Regions from separate parts of the Hathewaya histolytica genome, predicted to be linked through region 1. Evidence: riboswitches for the same ligand, from Rfam matches in the RefSeq annotation. Region 1 holds a riboswitch; the other holds the start of a gene.
The links. A riboswitch is a leader RNA that binds a small molecule or an ion and turns the genes downstream of it on or off. The one in region 1 is predicted to bind thiamine pyrophosphate.
Positions count from the first base shown of each region.

Region 2: another riboswitch for thiamine pyrophosphate. It lies ahead of thiW (energy coupling factor transporter S component ThiW); the one in region 1 lies ahead of thiC (phosphomethylpyrimidine synthase ThiC).

Region 1 covers NZ_LR590481.1:1,383,638-1,392,184, forward strand. The annotation lists gene purB (adenylosuccinate lyase) at 1-335, opposite strand, end outside; gene FGL08_RS06725 (CBS domain-containing protein) at 567-995, shown strand; gene FGL08_RS06730 (ABC transporter substrate-binding protein) at 1,032-2,075, opposite strand; gene FGL08_RS06735 (ABC transporter permease) at 2,076-2,852, opposite strand; gene FGL08_RS13375 (ABC transporter permease) at 2,846-3,667, opposite strand; gene potA (spermidine/putrescine ABC transporter ATP-binding protein) at 3,668-4,720, opposite strand; gene FGL08_RS06745 (YajQ family cyclic di-GMP-binding protein) at 4,998-5,489, shown strand; gene FGL08_RS13385 (hypothetical protein) at 5,529-5,684, opposite strand; gene thiC (phosphomethylpyrimidine synthase ThiC) at 5,752-7,059, opposite strand; TPP riboswitch at 7,142-7,249, opposite strand; gene FGL08_RS06755 (NAD(P)/FAD-dependent oxidoreductase) at 7,453-8,547, shown strand, end outside.
Region 2 covers NZ_LR590481.1:565,341-573,887, forward strand. The annotation lists gene aroE (shikimate dehydrogenase) at 62-871, shown strand; gene FGL08_RS02600 (shikimate kinase) at 871-1,377, shown strand; gene aroQ (type II 3-dehydroquinate dehydratase) at 1,512-1,937, shown strand; gene FGL08_RS02610 (hypothetical protein) at 1,972-2,226, shown strand; gene FGL08_RS02615 (hypothetical protein) at 2,389-2,853, shown strand; TPP riboswitch at 2,977-3,089, shown strand; gene thiW (energy coupling factor transporter S component ThiW) at 3,224-3,712, shown strand; gene thiD (bifunctional hydroxymethylpyrimidine kinase/phosphomethylpyrimidine kinase) at 3,842-4,648, shown strand; gene thiM (hydroxyethylthiazole kinase) at 4,651-5,475, shown strand; gene thiE (thiamine phosphate synthase) at 5,505-6,140, shown strand; gene rpsA (30S ribosomal protein S1) at 6,271-7,452, shown strand; gene FGL08_RS02645 (HAMP domain-containing protein) at 7,693-8,547, shown strand, end outside.

The DNA of each region.
Region 1 (8,547 bases):
TCCGTATTATCACCAACATAACATGAAGTAGCACCTAGATGTATAATTCCCTTAGCTGTAGGACATTGAAGACCATAAGCATATACATGACTCATTACGTCATGTCTAATCTCTTTTTCTTTTTTCTCAGCATCTTCATAATTTATATTATCTAAGTTACTTTTTAGTTCCTCTATTTGCTCTTCTGAAATACTAAGGCCTAGCTCTTTTTCACTTTCTGCTAGTGCTAGCCATAACTTTCTCCAAGTTTTAAATTTCATTTCATCAGAGAATATATAAGACATTTCAGGTGATGCATATCTTGAATTTAATGGTGTGCTATACTTGTTTCTCATGTTTACCTCCACACGTACAAAAATTTAATTTATATACTATTTATTCATATTATAGCATATAGTTATTTTTTTTGTAACAGTTTCGTTCGTGTTTTACATAATTTTATTTTATAATTAATATTATATTACTTTTTTCTTAAAGATTTTTCAATGTTTATACAATTATAATTTTCTTATTTTATGTTATAATACTATTAAGATAAGAAACATAAAAAAGGATGGTTTTTTAAAATGAATATAGCATTTTTTCTTACACCTAAAATTGAAGTTGTTTATGTAACTGAAAATTCTACTTTAGGTAAGACACTTAAAATCATGGAAAAAAACAAATACAGTGCAATTCCAATAATTGATGATAAGGGTAAATATGTAGGTACTTTAACAGAAGGCGATATCCTATGGTACATACAAGAAAAATTAAATAAAAATAATTTAAATTTAGAAAATATATATATAACTCCTTTAAAACAGATATCAAGAAAAGTTAAAAATTCTCCCGTGAAAATTAATTCAAACATTGAAAACTTAATTACACTTTCTATATCTCAAAATTTTGTACCTGTTGTAGATGATGAAAATACCTTTATAGGTATAATAAAAAGAAGTATTATAATTAACTTTTGCTATGAAGAATTAAAAACTACTAAGGAATGTATATAAAAAAGCTCGCTAATATGCGAGCTTTTTTATATACATTTATTTTGCTTTTACATTTGTCCATACTTTATCATATTCTTTTATAAAGTTACCTAGGTCTATAAATACTTCACTTTTTTTTATAACTTCATCACTTGGATAAGCCGTAGGATTTTCTATGATTTCTTTAGGTAATAATTTTTGCGCTTCCTTATTGGGAGTTGAATATCCTATGTATTCTACATTCTTTTTAGATATTTCAGCTTCAGTCATAAAATTAATAAACATTTCAGCTTCTTTTTTATGTTCGCTTCCCTTAGGAATTACCATATTATCAAACCATAGGTTAGTTCCTTCTTTAGGAATAACATATTCTAAATTCTCGTTATTTTCCATCATGGTTAAGGCATCTCCTGACCAAACTACAGCTATAGCGGCCTCTCCTTCTACCATCTGGTCTTTAACTTCATCACCAACATAAGCATATACTAATGGTTTTTGTTTCATTAGTTCTTCTTTTGCTTTGTTTAGCTCATTTGTATTCTTGGAATTTACAGAATAACCTAGTTTTTTTAGAGCAATTCCAATAGAATCTCTTTGACTATCTAACATAAGTATTTGACCTTTATATTTAGGATTCCAAATATCATTCCAACTTGTAATCTCGTCTTTTATCATTTTAGTATTATATATTATACCTAATGTTCCCCACATATAAGGAACTGAATATTCATTGTTAGGATCAAAAGGCAAGTGTTTAAATCTACTATCTATTTGTGCATAATTTTTTATATTATTAAAATCAATTTTTTCTAGTAACCCTTCATTCACCATTTTAGTTATCATATAATCAGATGGAATGGCTAAATCATATTGTCCAGGGGAATTTTTTAATTTCACGTACATCTCTTCATTCGTTGCGAACTCATTATATCTAACCTTTATATTAGTTCTATTTTCAAATTCTTTGATTAAATCTTTATCCATATAATCTCCCCAATTATATATCCTAAGCTCTTTTTTCTTACTACCACAACCTAATGGAAGTAATATTATAGTACTAAGTAAGACCATTCCTAAAATACAGGATAAAAACTTTTTCATCTAATTTTTTTCTCCCTTCAAACTCTTCTTATTAATTACTAATAACAGTATAAGAACTGTTAAAAACATTAGTGTAGACAATGCATTAATTTTAGGGTTTATTCCCTTTCTAGCCATAGAATAAATATTAATTGAAAGATTTGATACTCCAGAACCTGTATTAAAGAAACTTATTACGAAATCATCAATAGATAATGTAAATGCTATTAATGCCCCTGATATTATCCCTTCTTTAATTTCTGGTAAAATTACTTTTCTTAATGCATATAAAGGTGTAGCACCTAAATCTAGAGCAGCCTCTAATATATTTTTAGGAAGTTGTTTTAATTTAGGCATAATGGCAAGTACTACATAAGGAGTACAAAAACTTATATGAGCTAAGAGCATAGTTAAAAAGCCCTTCTCTATTCTCATTAAATTAAATAACAACATAAGTCCTACAGCAGTTACTATGTCAGGATTTAAAACTGGTAAATAGTTTAAATTTAGTAATAACTTTTTCATATGTATTGAGGAGTTATGAATGCCGATAGCTGCAAAGGTTCCCAAAATAGTAGAAATTAAAGCAGCAAGCAATGCTATAAGTATGGTGTAGTATAATGCTTTTAATATCTGCGTATCATTAAATAAACCTACATACCACTTTAAAGTAAAACCACTCCATCGTACTCTTGACTTAGAATTGTTAAAAGAAAAAATTATTAATACCAGTATAGGGGCATATAAAAATAAGTATACAAGAAAACTATATAATTTCTTCATAAAAGACTTTACCATAATCCGCTACCCCCACTTTCTTCTCTATCATATTTAGATACAAATCTCATGGAAAATAAAATTAGTATCATCATTATAATGGATACTGCAGAACCAAAGTTCCAATCTCCCACTACTAGGAATTGCTGTTCTATTAAATTTCCAATAAGCATATACTGTCCTCCACCAAGTAGTCTTGATATAACAAAGGTAGTTACAGCAGGCATAAAAACCATAGTTATTCCTGAAACAACTCCAGATAAACTTAGTGGGAAAATAATTTTAGTAAATACAATAAAGCTATTAGCCCCTAAATCTTTAGCAGCCTCTATCAAATTTTTATCCATTTTATTTAATACAGTGTATATAGGGAGTACCATAAAGGGTAAAAAGTTATACACCATACCTAATAATACCGCACTATCATTGTATAATAGGTCTAAACTTTTAAATCCAATTAAATTCAAGAAGGAATTTATAAATCCATTCTTCCCTAGAATAGCCATCCATGCATAAGTTCTTAATAAGAAATTCATCCACATTGGTAAAACTAATAGGAGAATTAATATGTTCTTTTTTCTATTAGGTAATGTAGTTAGTATGTATGCCATAGGATAGCCTATTATAAGACATAATAATGTAGAAATAAGTGCAAGTTTAATTGAACGTATTAAAATATTTATATATAAAGGATCTAAAAAGTTTTTATAATGTGATAAAGTAAATGTAAAACTTCTACCATCAATACTAAAACTGAAAAAAGCTATCAATAGTAGTGGAAATACTATAAATATAACATTCCAAATTATATAAGGATAAGAAGTGTATTTTTTCATTTATATCTCCTCTTTTTCAGCTTTCATTATATGTATATCGTCTGGATATATATCAAGGCCTATTGTATTTCCAATCTCTACATGTTTTGTATTATGTAAAAGCCACGCATAATCTTCATCACCCTTAACAACTATTTCATAATGTACACCCTTGAAGGTTACAGATTCTACTATACCTTTTAACTTTCCTTTATCACTATCTACAATTTTAATATCTTCTGGTCTTATAACTACTTGAACTTCTTTATTTGAATTTGGTCTTTTATCAACACATTTAAATTTAACATTGAAAAATTCTACTAGATAATCTTCTTCCATTACGGCAGGGATTATATTTGATTCTCCTATAAACTTCGCAACAAAGGAGTTTTTAGGTTCGTTATATATATCTTCTGGTACACCCATTTGTTGAATTATACCCTTATCCATAACTATTATTTTATCAGACATGGTAAGTGCTTCTTCCTGGTCATGTGTTACATATATAAAAGTTATACCTATCTCTTGTTGCATATGTTTTAATTCTATCTGCATTTCTTTTCTTAGTTTCAAATCTAATGCGCCTAGAGGCTCATCTAGAAGCAATACTTTTGGTTCATTGACTAACGCTCTTGCAATGGCTATTCGTTGCTGCTGTCCTCCACTTAAAGAGGTTATCTTTCTTTTTTCATATCCTTCTAGATTTACTAACCTTAACATTTTTTTTATTCTTTTTTCTATTTCATCTTTATGTAGCTTTTTAATTTTAAGTCCAAATGCGATATTTTCATATACGTTCATATGTGGGAACAAAGCATACTTCTGAAATACAGTATTTATCTGTCTTTCATACGGTGGTGTGTTGTTTATTTCTTTTCCCTCAAATATAATATTCCCTAATGTAGGTGTTTCAAATCCTCCTATCATTCTAAGTGTTGTAGTCTTACCACATCCACTTGGTCCTAATAAGGTTAAAAACTCATTTTTCTTAACGACAAAATTAATATCTTTTAATATCTGTACACCGTCATATTCTTTAGAGATTCCATTAATTTCGATTATATTTTCATCCATTGGCTTCACCCCTACTAATATTATTAAAGATTTATTATACTTTTAAAATAAACCACCTTTAATTCTATAAAAAAAAACTAATAAATTCAATCTTTCTTTTTAAATTTTTTAATTTTCCTGTTTTTCTTGTTATTTTATATAAATAAACTAATTTATCACATAATTCTTTTATTATACTCCTATATTTATAGTATATATATTTTTTATATTTATACATTGATTAAAATGCATATATTTGCTAATATAATTTTGAATACTTATGAAAGAGGTGTTTTATATGGCAACTACTTATTCTTTTGATATAGTATCAGAGGTTGATCTTCAAGAAGTAGATAATGCAATCAATCAAGCTGTAAGAGAAATTACTAATAGATATGACTTTAAAGGATGTACAGCTAATATTGAGAGAACTGAAGAAGAAATAAAAGTTCATGGTGAAGATGAGTATAAGTTAAATGCAATGAAAGATATACTAGATGCAAAACTAATAAAAAGAGGACTATCTGTAAAAGCCTTAGATTATGGTAAAATTGAAAATGCTTCCATGGGAACTTTAAGACAAGTAGCAAAAATAGTTAAGGGGATTTCTAAGGATAAAGCAAAAGCTGTAGTTTCAGACATTAAGGAAAGTAAATTAAAAGTTCAAACTCAAATTATGGATAACCAAATTAGGGTCCAAGGTAAGGATAAAGATTCCCTTCAACAAGTCATATCTATGTTAAAAGGTAATGACTACGGAATAGATCTTCAATTTATAAATTATAGGTAAAAAATAAAAGTATTCACTATTAAGTGAATACTTTTATTTTTATTTATCAAATAGACCTCCAGTTTTCTTAGTTCTTTTAGCCCCCATTACATAACCAATAGATTTATCTGGTCTATTTTTTTTAGAATTGTTATTACCCTTATTCTTTTTAGCTTCAATTAACTCTTTCATCTTATTTATAGTATTTTTATCCATGAAAAAACTCCTTATTAATTTCTTATTAATTATTATTTTACGAGTTTTTCTTTATTTTAGTCAAGCATTATTCTTGAATTATATCTACTTTCTTACCTTCTAAAGTTTTATTCATATTTCTAATAGCACACATTTTTCCACACATAGTACATGTGTCATTATGCTGGGGTTTAGATTCATTTCTATATTTTCTAGCCTTCTCTGGATTTATAGATAAATTAAATTGAGTTTCCCAATCTAAAGTCTTTCTTGCCTGACCCATTTTACTATCCCACTCTTTGGCCTTTTTTATCCCTTTAGCTAAATCTCCAGCATGAGCAGCTATTTTAGTGGCTATAATACCTTCTATCATATCATCTAAATTGGGAAGTCTTAAATGCTCTGCAGGAGTAACGTAGCATAAGAAGTCCGCTCCATAGGATGAGGCCATGGCACCTCCTATAGCACTAGTAATATGATCATATCCAGGAGCAATATCTGTAACAATAGGTCCTAAGACATAAAATGGTGCATCAAAACAAAACTTTTTCTCTAGTAGAACATTTGTTTCTATTTCGTTTATAGGTATATGACCTGGACCTTCTACTATTACTTGAACGTTTTTCTCTCTAGCTCTTTTCACAAGTTCTCCTAAAACCATAAGCTCTTCTATTTGTATATGATCTGTAGCATCATCAATGCATCCTGGTCTACAGGCGTCTCCTAAACTTACAGTAACATCATGTTTATAGCATATATCTAATATCTTGTCGTAATACTCATACAAAGGATTTTCTGCATTGTTATAATTCATCCAGGCAAATATTAAAGTTCCCCCTCTAGAAACTAAGTTTAATGTCCTTGGGAACTTTTTTAGTGTATCTAAGGACTTTTTAGTAACACCAGCGTGAATAGTCATAAAATCTACACCATCTTCTGCGTGAGCTTCTATAACTTCTAAAAGGTTTTCTAAGGTAAGTTCGTGTAGTTCTTTATTATGAAAACCTAATGCATCATACATAGGAACTGTTCCTATCATAGATGGAGATTTTTCTATAAGTTTTTTTCTAAAGGTTTTAGTTTCACCATAGCAACTTAAATCCATTATAGCTTCTGCTTTCATTTCTATAGCTTTTCTAACTTTTTTCATTTCCATGTCTATGTTAGAGCAGTCTTTTGAAATACCTAAATTAACATTTATTTTAGTAGACATACCCTTTCCTATACCATATGGATGAATATTTTTATGATTTTTATTGCAAGGTATTACAACACTTCCTTTTCTAATATTTGAAATTAATTCTTGAATCTCAATACCTTCTTCTCTAGCTACTATCTCCATTTCCTTTGTTATAATGCCTAATTTAGCAGCTTCTAGTTGTGTAGAATAATTCATATGTATTTCCCCCTTATAAAAAAATAAAGAGCCTATAAAAGGCCCTCATATGCAGTATAAAATATAAAAATGCTCATAATCATTTTTAATTTAAGTACTTCCCTGCGCTAGTATTATCTAAATCAGGTTATGAGGGTCTGAAATAACATTTCACTCTCAGCCTATTATATAAGCTCCCCTAGCAAATATTAAGTTTTATAATAATATTATAACATTATAGCAGTATCAATAAAAGTAATTTTACTAAACTTCAACATGTATTTTTTATTATATACAAATTATATATAAATTGATTATATATAATAATATTAATTATAATGTTTTGTGAAGATATAAAAATAATAGTATAATATAATAAAAATATATATTACCATACTAGTGAGGTGAAAGTTTTTGAAAAATATTATAATTATAGGAAATGGCTGTGCTGGGTACAATGCAGCTAAAGCTATAAGAGAAAAAGATAAAAATTCAAATATAGTAATTATATCAAATGAAAATTTATTAACTTATTATAGACCATTACTTTCAGATTATTTGAATGAAGATAAAATAGATAGTAAATTTTACTTATCCAAAGACGAGTGGTATGAGGAAAATTCAATTGAATTAAAGTTAGGAATTAATATTGATAAAATAGATACAAAAGAAAAAAAAGTTTATTTTAATAATAATTTTATAGCTTATGATGAATTAATAATAGCTACAGGAAGTAATAATATATTCCCATCCATACCTGGACACGATAAAAAAGGTGTATTTACTTTAAAAGATATGGAAGATTTAAATAATATAAAATCATGGATGAAAACTTGTAAGAAAGTTATCGTTGTAGGTGGTGGAATTCTTGGACTTGAAGCTGCTTGGGAACTAAAACTAGCTGGTTTTAGTGTATCCGTTATAGAGGCTGCTTCACATATAATGAATAAACAATTAGATTCAGAAGCATCCGATATATTAAGAAATTCTTTAGAGGATAAAGGTGTAGAAATATATACAAATACTATGTTAGAGGAAATAAAAGGATTAGAAAAGGTATCTAGTATTAAGCTTTCAAAAAATATAGTCCTAGATGCTGATATGGTTATTTTCTCTGTTGGTATAAAACCAAATATTCCTGTAATAACTGGAAGTTCCATTGAAATAAATAGGGGAATACTTGTAAATAAAAATATGGAGACCAATATTGAAAATGTATATGCCTGTGGTGATGTTTGTGAACTAGAAGGAAGAGTTTACGGAAATTGGCCTGCATCTATACTTATGGGGAAAGTTGCAGGAGCAAATTCTATTGGTGAAAATTTAGCTTTTAAAGGTTATAAGGATTCTATAAATTTCGTAGGTGCAGACCTTAAAGTATTTAGTATAGGTTTTATACCTAATAAAGATTCCATTTCTATGCAATACTTAGATAAAGAAAATAAAATATATAAAAAGGTATTTTTCCAAGATAATATATTAATAGGTGCAATTTTAATTGGGGATATT
Region 2 (8,547 bases), 820 kb from region 1:
AAATAAAGGAGGGTTTAGTGAGAATTTGTAACTTATGAGTTATTCTCACTAAAGATAAGTTATGGAAAAGTTATATGGAATAATTGGGGAGAAATTAGGACATACTTATTCTCCAGAAATTCATCATAAAATTTTAGAAAGTATAAACATAGACGGACATTTCGGAGTATTTCAAGTTGAGAGAGAACGTCTTTGTCATGTAATCCCAGGATTAAAGGCTTTAGATTATAAAGGTATTACTGTGACAATACCTTATAAATTAGAGATTATAAAGTATCTAGATTCCTTAAGTGAAGAGGCAGAGAAAATAGGCGCTGTAAATGTGGTTAAGATAAATAATGGGAAAGCTATAGGTTACAACACAGACTACTATGGGTTTGGTATGACATTAGAACATTATAATATAGATTTTAAAGGCGAAGATGTAGTAATTTTAGGTACAGGGGGAGCATCAAGAGCTGTAGTTCAATACCTTTTTGATAATGGTGCTAGGGAAATTATATTTGTAACTAGAAATAAGGAAGAGGGAAAGAAAAAATATCCCCAATATAAAGTTATAAATTATGAAGAACTAGGTTCTATAAAAGAGGCTGCCCTAGTTGTAAACTGTACTCCTGTAGGAATGTATCCTAAATGTGATTTTACACCAATAGATAAAAAATATTTTAAAAAGTTTAAAGCAGCAGTGGATATTATTTATAATCCATTAGAGACTAAGTTTTTAAAAGAAGCTGGTGAAGAGGGATTAAAAGCTGTAAATGGTATGTACATGCTAGTTGCCCAAGCTATAAAGGCACAAAGCATTTGGAATTGCATGGAAGTTTCTTATGATATAGTTAATGATATTCATAAGCATATGATGAGTAAGTAATGAGTAAAAATATTGTTTTAATAGGTATGCCAGGGTGCGGGAAAAGCGCTTTGGGTTATTTTTTATCTAAGAGGTTAAATTTAGATTTTATAGATTTAGACCGCTTTATAGAAAAAGGTGAAAATAAGAAAATCCCTGAAATCTTTGAAAGTGGTGAAGAGTATTTTAGAGGTATAGAAGAACAATATGTAGAGAAAGTTAGTGTGCTTAAATCCACCATAATATCTACAGGTGGAGGAGTAATAAAGCGAGAAAAGAATATAAACTGTTTAAAAGAAAATGGAGTGTTAATTTTTATAGATAGACCTTTAGATAATATTATTAAGGATATAGACATAGAAAATCGACCTCTATTAAAAGATAAGAAAGATAATCTACATAAATTATACGATGACAGGTACGAACTTTATAGAATATATGGGGATTATAGAGTTTTAAATAAAGGCACATTAGAAGAAACTTTAAATGAAGTAATGGAGATTTTAAAAAGAGAGAAGATAATTTAAATTTATCATTTAGACAAGGTAGTAAAGAACTAGAAATATATAATTTTTATTTATAAAAAATATACAAATAAAAACTAAGTTATGGAAGCAGATTTAATCTCAGTAGAGGAGGGATATAAATGGAAGATAAAAAAATGAAAATCTTAGTTATAAATGGACCTAATTTGAATTTTTTAGGTATAAGAGAAAAAGAAGTTTATGGAGCTAAAACTTACGAAGGTCTTTGCTCTTATATAAGATGTACGGCAGAAGAACTTAAAGCAGAAGTAACATTAAAACAAAGTAATATTGAGGGAGAAATCATAAATTTTATACAAGAAGCCTATGGAAAATATGATGGTATAGTTATAAATCCAGGAGCTTACACTCATTACAGTATAGCAATTTATGATGCTTTAAAATCTGTTGATATAGACACCATAGAAGTTCACCTAAGTAACATTTATAAAAGAGAAGAATTTAGACATAAATCCGTTACGGCAGCAGCTTGCATAGGACAAATATCAGGCCTTGGATTTTTAGGATATAAATTAGCAATGGAGGCTTTGGTTAACATATAGATTAATAAAATATTAAATCTAAGGGGAATAAAATATGACTATTTCTAATATAATATCTTTTATTTCATTTACTTTACTTGCAATATTAATTCTTAAGGATTATATAGCTATTAGGAAACCGTATAATTACCTTACAATTATATTTGTAATACTACCACCAATGATAATTAATACTCCAATAGGTAAAAATATGAGTAGAGGATTAGAGAGAATATTTGTTCCAGCATATGCTGCCATTGGCATAGGAATTATAGTATGTCATGAGTATACAAGAAGAAAGAAAAAATAGAATTATAATATTATAGAAGTATACTAAATGGAAGTCAAATATGACTTCCATTTAAATTGTAAATAGAATCTATAAGTTCTATCTATAATATATATTAGAAACATAACTTACTTTAAGTTGAAAATAAAATTAACATAAGAATAAACTTAAGGGGGAGTTTTTTTGCACAAGAATAAGTTAATGGAATTAGATCCTGAGATTAGGGAAAAAGTTATGAGAGATGACTTAGGGAAGGAGAAGTGTAAGATCTTAGATAAATATAATCTTCATTCTAACGAGCGTATATATTGGGAGAGAATACAGGAGAAGTATCCAACTCAGGAATATTTCAGTCATAAGTTTGCCATAAAAACCTCACCACTAGGAATGATTTTTCACATATACAGATTATGCTTTGCAAAGACTAAATATTTTGAAAATAATTGGGATAAGTTTGTGCCATGTGTATATAATTGCAAGGATGGATTTGTTGAGACAGAAATATATAATATGGAGTATTTAAAGCAAAGGAGTACAGGCATCATAATAGATTTAAGGGAACTTGCTAAGATAAAGTGGTTACAAGATTTTAAGGATTTATGTGATTATTTAGAGGAGAAAGAGGCGGAACAAATAGAAATAGTATAATATAGTCTAAGCTTAATCTTCAAAAATTGTTAAGTTAAAGGACTAAGTTATAAGGGAATTTATTATTTGAATCTTGAGACAAATATTACATTGTGTTAAAATTAATTTATATAAACTATTAAACCTATAAAACAGGGGGGCTGGATATGGCCGGCTGAGATAAAGACCCTATAAAGTCTTTGACCCTTTAACCTGATCTGGGTAATGCCAGCGTAGGAAACATAATTGTAATGTAATAGTTGCTAAGTTTTAATTGGGATTTTTAATTCTATTGGAACTTAGGAAGCTTATTTATGATAATGCAAATCCGAAACTGAGTTTGCATTTTTTTATTTTTTTAATATTAATAAGTGTGCACGGGGGTGGTTATATGAGTAATACAAAAAAACTGACATGCTCTGGAATTTTAATAGCTATAGGTGTAATGTCATCTCATGTTATTTATATACCAGTGGGAGTTTCTAAGTGTTTTCCTATTCAACATGTTATTAATGTACTATCTGCTATTTTCTTAGGGCCTTTATATGCTTTAGGAAATGCATTTTTAATTTCTTTACTTAGAAATATTCTAGGTACAGGGAGTTTACTTGCTTTTCCAGGAAGTATGTTTGGAGCAGTTTTAGCAGGAATATTCTATAGAAAATTTAATAAGGATATTTATGCTGTAATAGGCGAGGTTGTAGGTACTGGTATTATAGGGAGCTTAATGGCTTTTCCAATAGCAAGTTTATTAATGGGAAAAAAGGTGGGGGCTTTCTTTTTTATAATACCTTTCTTACTTAGCACTATAGGAGGAAGTATTATTGCCTATTTAATTATGAAGGTTATTAGTAGTAGAAATTTAAATAAGTTTTATTAGAAATTAAATTTAAGTATAACAAAAATATAAAAGTATAGAACTTAAGATATGATTTACAATTGGAATTTAAAATACATATTAGTAAGTATAAATCAAAAGCAAAAATTCAAAGGAAAAGGGGAGATATATATGAAAAATGTACTAACTATAGCAGGTTCAGACAGTTGTGGTGGAGCTGGAATACAAGCAGATTTAAAAACTTTTTCTGCTCATGGAGTTTATGGAATGTCAGTTATTACTGCAATTACAGCCCAAAATACTATGGGGGTATTTGATGTGCAAGATATAGATAAAGATATTATAGAAAATCAGATTAGTTGTATATATGAAGATATTCAGGTTTCTGCAGTAAAAATAGGTATGGTATCTAAGATTGAAACTATAGATGCAATAGCTGAAGGACTTTTAAAATACAATGCAGGTAACATAGTTTTAGATCCTGTTATGATATCTAAAAGTGGATTTGACCTTTTAAAACCAGAATCTAAGAAAACTTTAATAGAAAAATTAATTCCCATAGCAACAGTTATAACTCCTAATATACCAGAGGCTGAGGTTATTTTAGATAGAAAAATTGATACTTTGGATAAGATGGTCATAGCAGCAAAAGATATACATAAACTAGGACCTAAAAGTGTATTGCTTAAAGGGGGACATTTAGACCATAATGCTACAGATGTTTTATTCCATAAAGGTGAGATTTATTATTTAAAGGGCGAAAAAATACATACTAAAAATACTCATGGGACAGGTTGCACTTTATCTTCTTCGATAGCATCTAATTTAGCCTTAGGATACGATTTGGAGGAAGCTGTAAAAAGGGCAAAAGATTATATAACTATGGCCATAAAGCACTCATTTAGCATAGGTCATGGTGTTGGGCCAACACATCATTTCTACCAATTATATAAGTTAGCAGGTTTGGAGGTGAAGTAATAATGGAAATAAATAGAGAGTTATTAAAAGAATGTAGTAATAAACTATATAATTTAAAAGAAAAGAATCCATTAGTTCATCATATAACAAATTACGTTACTGTAAATGATTGTGCAAATATAACTTTAGCTATAGGAGCATCTCCTGTTATGGCTGACGATATAAATGAAGTTCAGGACATGGTTTCTATAGCTTCATCATTAGTTATAAATATAGGAACATTAAATTCCAGAACAGTAGATGCTATGCTAAAGGCAGGAGAGAGAGCAAATGAACTTAATATTCCTATAGTGTTAGACCCAGTGGGAGTAGGCGCTACAAAGTATAGAACAGAAGTTGCAAGAAAACTTTTGGATAAATTACATTTTACTGTAGTTAGGGGAAACATGTCTGAGATTAAAATGCTTTCAGGACTAAAGAGTGAGATTAAAGGAGTGGATTCTTCAGAAAGTTTAGATGGTGCAGAGGAAATAGCAAAAAATCTAGCTTTAAAATTAAATTCAGTTGTAGCTATTACAGGAGAAATAGATTATATATCTGACGGGAAAAAACTTGTTTTAATTAAAAATGGTCATGCTACTTTATCTAAGGTTACAGGGACAGGCTGTATGAGTTCATCTTTAATAGGTTCTTTTACGGCTATTAATAAGGATGGATTTATAGGTGCTATATCAGGGATTATGGCCATGGGTATTGCAGGGGAAAAGGCCTTGGAGAGTTTAAAAGCGAATGAGGGTATAGGTACTTTTAGAGTAAGAATTTTTGATAATATATATAATTTAAAAGAAGAGGATTTTAGGGAAAGAGGAAAAGTATTCTTATTATAAAAATATATGCAAAGAAAGAGAGTGTAATTGTGAGAAATTTTGATAAAAGTAAGGTGGATTATACTATTTATTTAGTAACAGATAGAGATGTTTTAAATGGAAGAGATTTAAAATCTGCTGTGGAAGATACGATTCTAGGTGGTGCTACTTTAATACAACTAAGGGAGAAAAATTGTTCAAGTTTAGAATTTTATAATATAGCACTAGAAGTTAAAGAAGTAACTACAAAATATAATATTCCTTTAATAATAAATGATAGATTAGATATAGCTTTAGCTGTAAATTCTGAAGGAGTTCATATTGGGCAAAGTGATATACCTCTTAAGATTGCAAAAAATATACTAGGGGAAGAAAAACTTATAGGAGTATCGGCTCAAACTTTAGAACAGGCAGTAGTAGCTGAGAGAGAAGGTGCAGATTATTTAGGTGTAGGAGCAATTTTTAAAACTTCAACTAAAAAAGATGCAAAACAAGGGCTCGGATTGGAACTTTTAAGAGAAATAAAGCATAATATTAAAATACCTATAGTGGGAATTGGTGGTATAAATCATAGTAATGCAAAATTGGTTATGGATACAGGAGTTCAAGGAGTTTCAATAGTTTCATGCATTCTAGGGGAAGAGAATATAAGAGTGGCTACGGAAGATTTAAAAAATAAATTATAGATAAATAATTATTTAAACTACTAGGTTAAAAACTTAGTAGTTTTGTTTTAATTAAAGCACTTTGTTGATATAATAAGTATAGCAAGAATTTTAACAGGGCTTATGGCTCTAAATAAAGGAGTTGTATGTTATGGATTTAAATCATAATGAAGACTTAACCATGGAAGAGGCTATGCAATCCATAGAACATTCTATGAAGAGAGTTAAAGTTGGAGATGTAATAAAAGGTAAGGTATTATCTGTATTAGATAAAGAAGTTATGGTTAATATAGGAGGCATGAAAGACGGAATAATTCCTTTTAACGAGCTTTCTTTTAATGATGATGTTGTATCATCAGAAATAGTTAAGGAAGATGAAGAAATTTATGTTTATGTATTAAAAATAGATGATGGTGAAGGAAATGTGTTACTATCTAAAAAAAGAGCTGATGAGATAAAGCTATGGGATAGTCTTTATAATGCGAATAAAAAAGAAGAAATAGTAGAATTTAAAGCAGGGGAAGTTGTAAAGGGTGGAATTAGAGGTACTGTTAAAGGATTAAAAGCCTTTATGCCTGCATCTTTAGTATCTGCACACTATGTTGAGGATTTAAAAGTTTATGTCGGAAAAACTTTAGAAGTAAAGATAGTAGAAATAGATAGAAGACATGAAAAGATAGTAGTATCAAGAAGAGTAATTGAACAAGAAGAGATTAATAGTAAAAAAGAAGTCTTTTGGAATGAAATTAAAAAAGGTGAAGTGAGAAGGGGTACTGTAAGTAAAATAATGAATTTTGGTGCCTTTGTAGATTTAGGTGGAGAAGAGGGGTTAATTCATATATCTGAACTTTCTTTTAGAAAAGTTAGAAATGCAGAAGAAGTGGTGTCTGTAGGGCAAAGTTTAGATGTATATGTACTTGATGTAGATAGGGATAAAAAGAGAATTTCTCTTAGCCTAAAAGAATTAGGTGAAGACCCATGGAATACTATTTTAGAGAGATTTAGTGAAGGTGATGTTGTAGAAGGTAAGGTTTCTAGAACTTTAGATTTTGGAGCTTTTGTAGAAATATATGAGGGAATAGAAGGGCTTGTTCATGTAACAGAAATTAGTGAAGAGAATATAGGGAAGCCTTCTAGTGTACTTCAACCTTCTGACAAGGTTAAAGTTAAAATTTTAAATATTGATAAAGAGAATCATAGAATTGCATTAAGTATAAAAGATGCAAAAGAAAAGCCTGTAGAGGATATTTCTAAGTATATAGATCAAGAAGAATCAAGTAGTTCTTTAGGAGATTTATTAAAGGAAAAACTAAAAGGTTTGAATTTAAAATAACAAATGAAACATAAAAAGTAAGAATTTAAAACATAAAAAAAGATGGGTATGTAATCGTACTCATCTTTTTTATGTTTTAATATAGTAAATATACTTTAATATGTATATGCATTGCACGTTTCGACAACTTTTTTTAATTTAATATAGTACAATATAGTAGAACTTTTTATAAAGGAATGTATAAATAAAACAATAACTTTTGTTATAGTGAATATGCCTTAGAATGGGAAGGAATATTATATGAAAAATAGCTTAAGGAAAAAATTTATAGTCCCAGTTTTTGCAGTAGCAGCTTTGGGCTTATTTATACTATCATTCACTTGTTATTATGAGTCTAAACAGCTCTTAAATAAATATATTCAGGGGAACGCAGAAGACAAAGTTGAAAAGCTTGTAGATGGTATGAATAATGAATTAGAACAATGGAAGCTTATAGTGCAACTATTTTCGGACAATGAACTTATTAGTAAATCTAAATACAAAGAGTTTTTTCATTATGTGAAAGAAAACCATATAGTTTGCAAGAACTTTACACTTATACTAGTAAGCGATTTAAATGGCAATTATATTGATGATAGTGGAAATAAAGGAAGTATTAAAGATAGAAGTTATTTTAAATCAGCAGTTAATGGAGATATTGTAATATCAGATCCTATAATATCAAAAAATCGCGGTACTCCTGTAATAGCAATAGCCTCACCTATAAAGAGAAATGGGGAAATAAAAGGTGTATTATCGGTAAATATAAGTCTTTCTCATTTAACAGATGTTATAAATGTAGAAAGAATGGGAGAGAAAGGTTATGCTTTCATGCTTGACTCACAAGGTAGACCTATGGCTTATCCTAAAAAGGAGCATATTTTAAAGGAAAATATGTTAAACTCAAGCAATGAAAAATTGAGAGAGATAGCTAATAACATGGTTAGTGGAATTTCTGGTGTAGGGAAGTATGATTATGAAGAAGGAAGTAAAATAATTGCGTATAGACCAGTAAAGTATGTACCTTGGTCTATTGCTATGACAGCTAATTATGATGAACTAAGTCAAGATATAAGGGTGCTTAGAAGGTTTACTATTTTTATTAGTGTTTGTGTT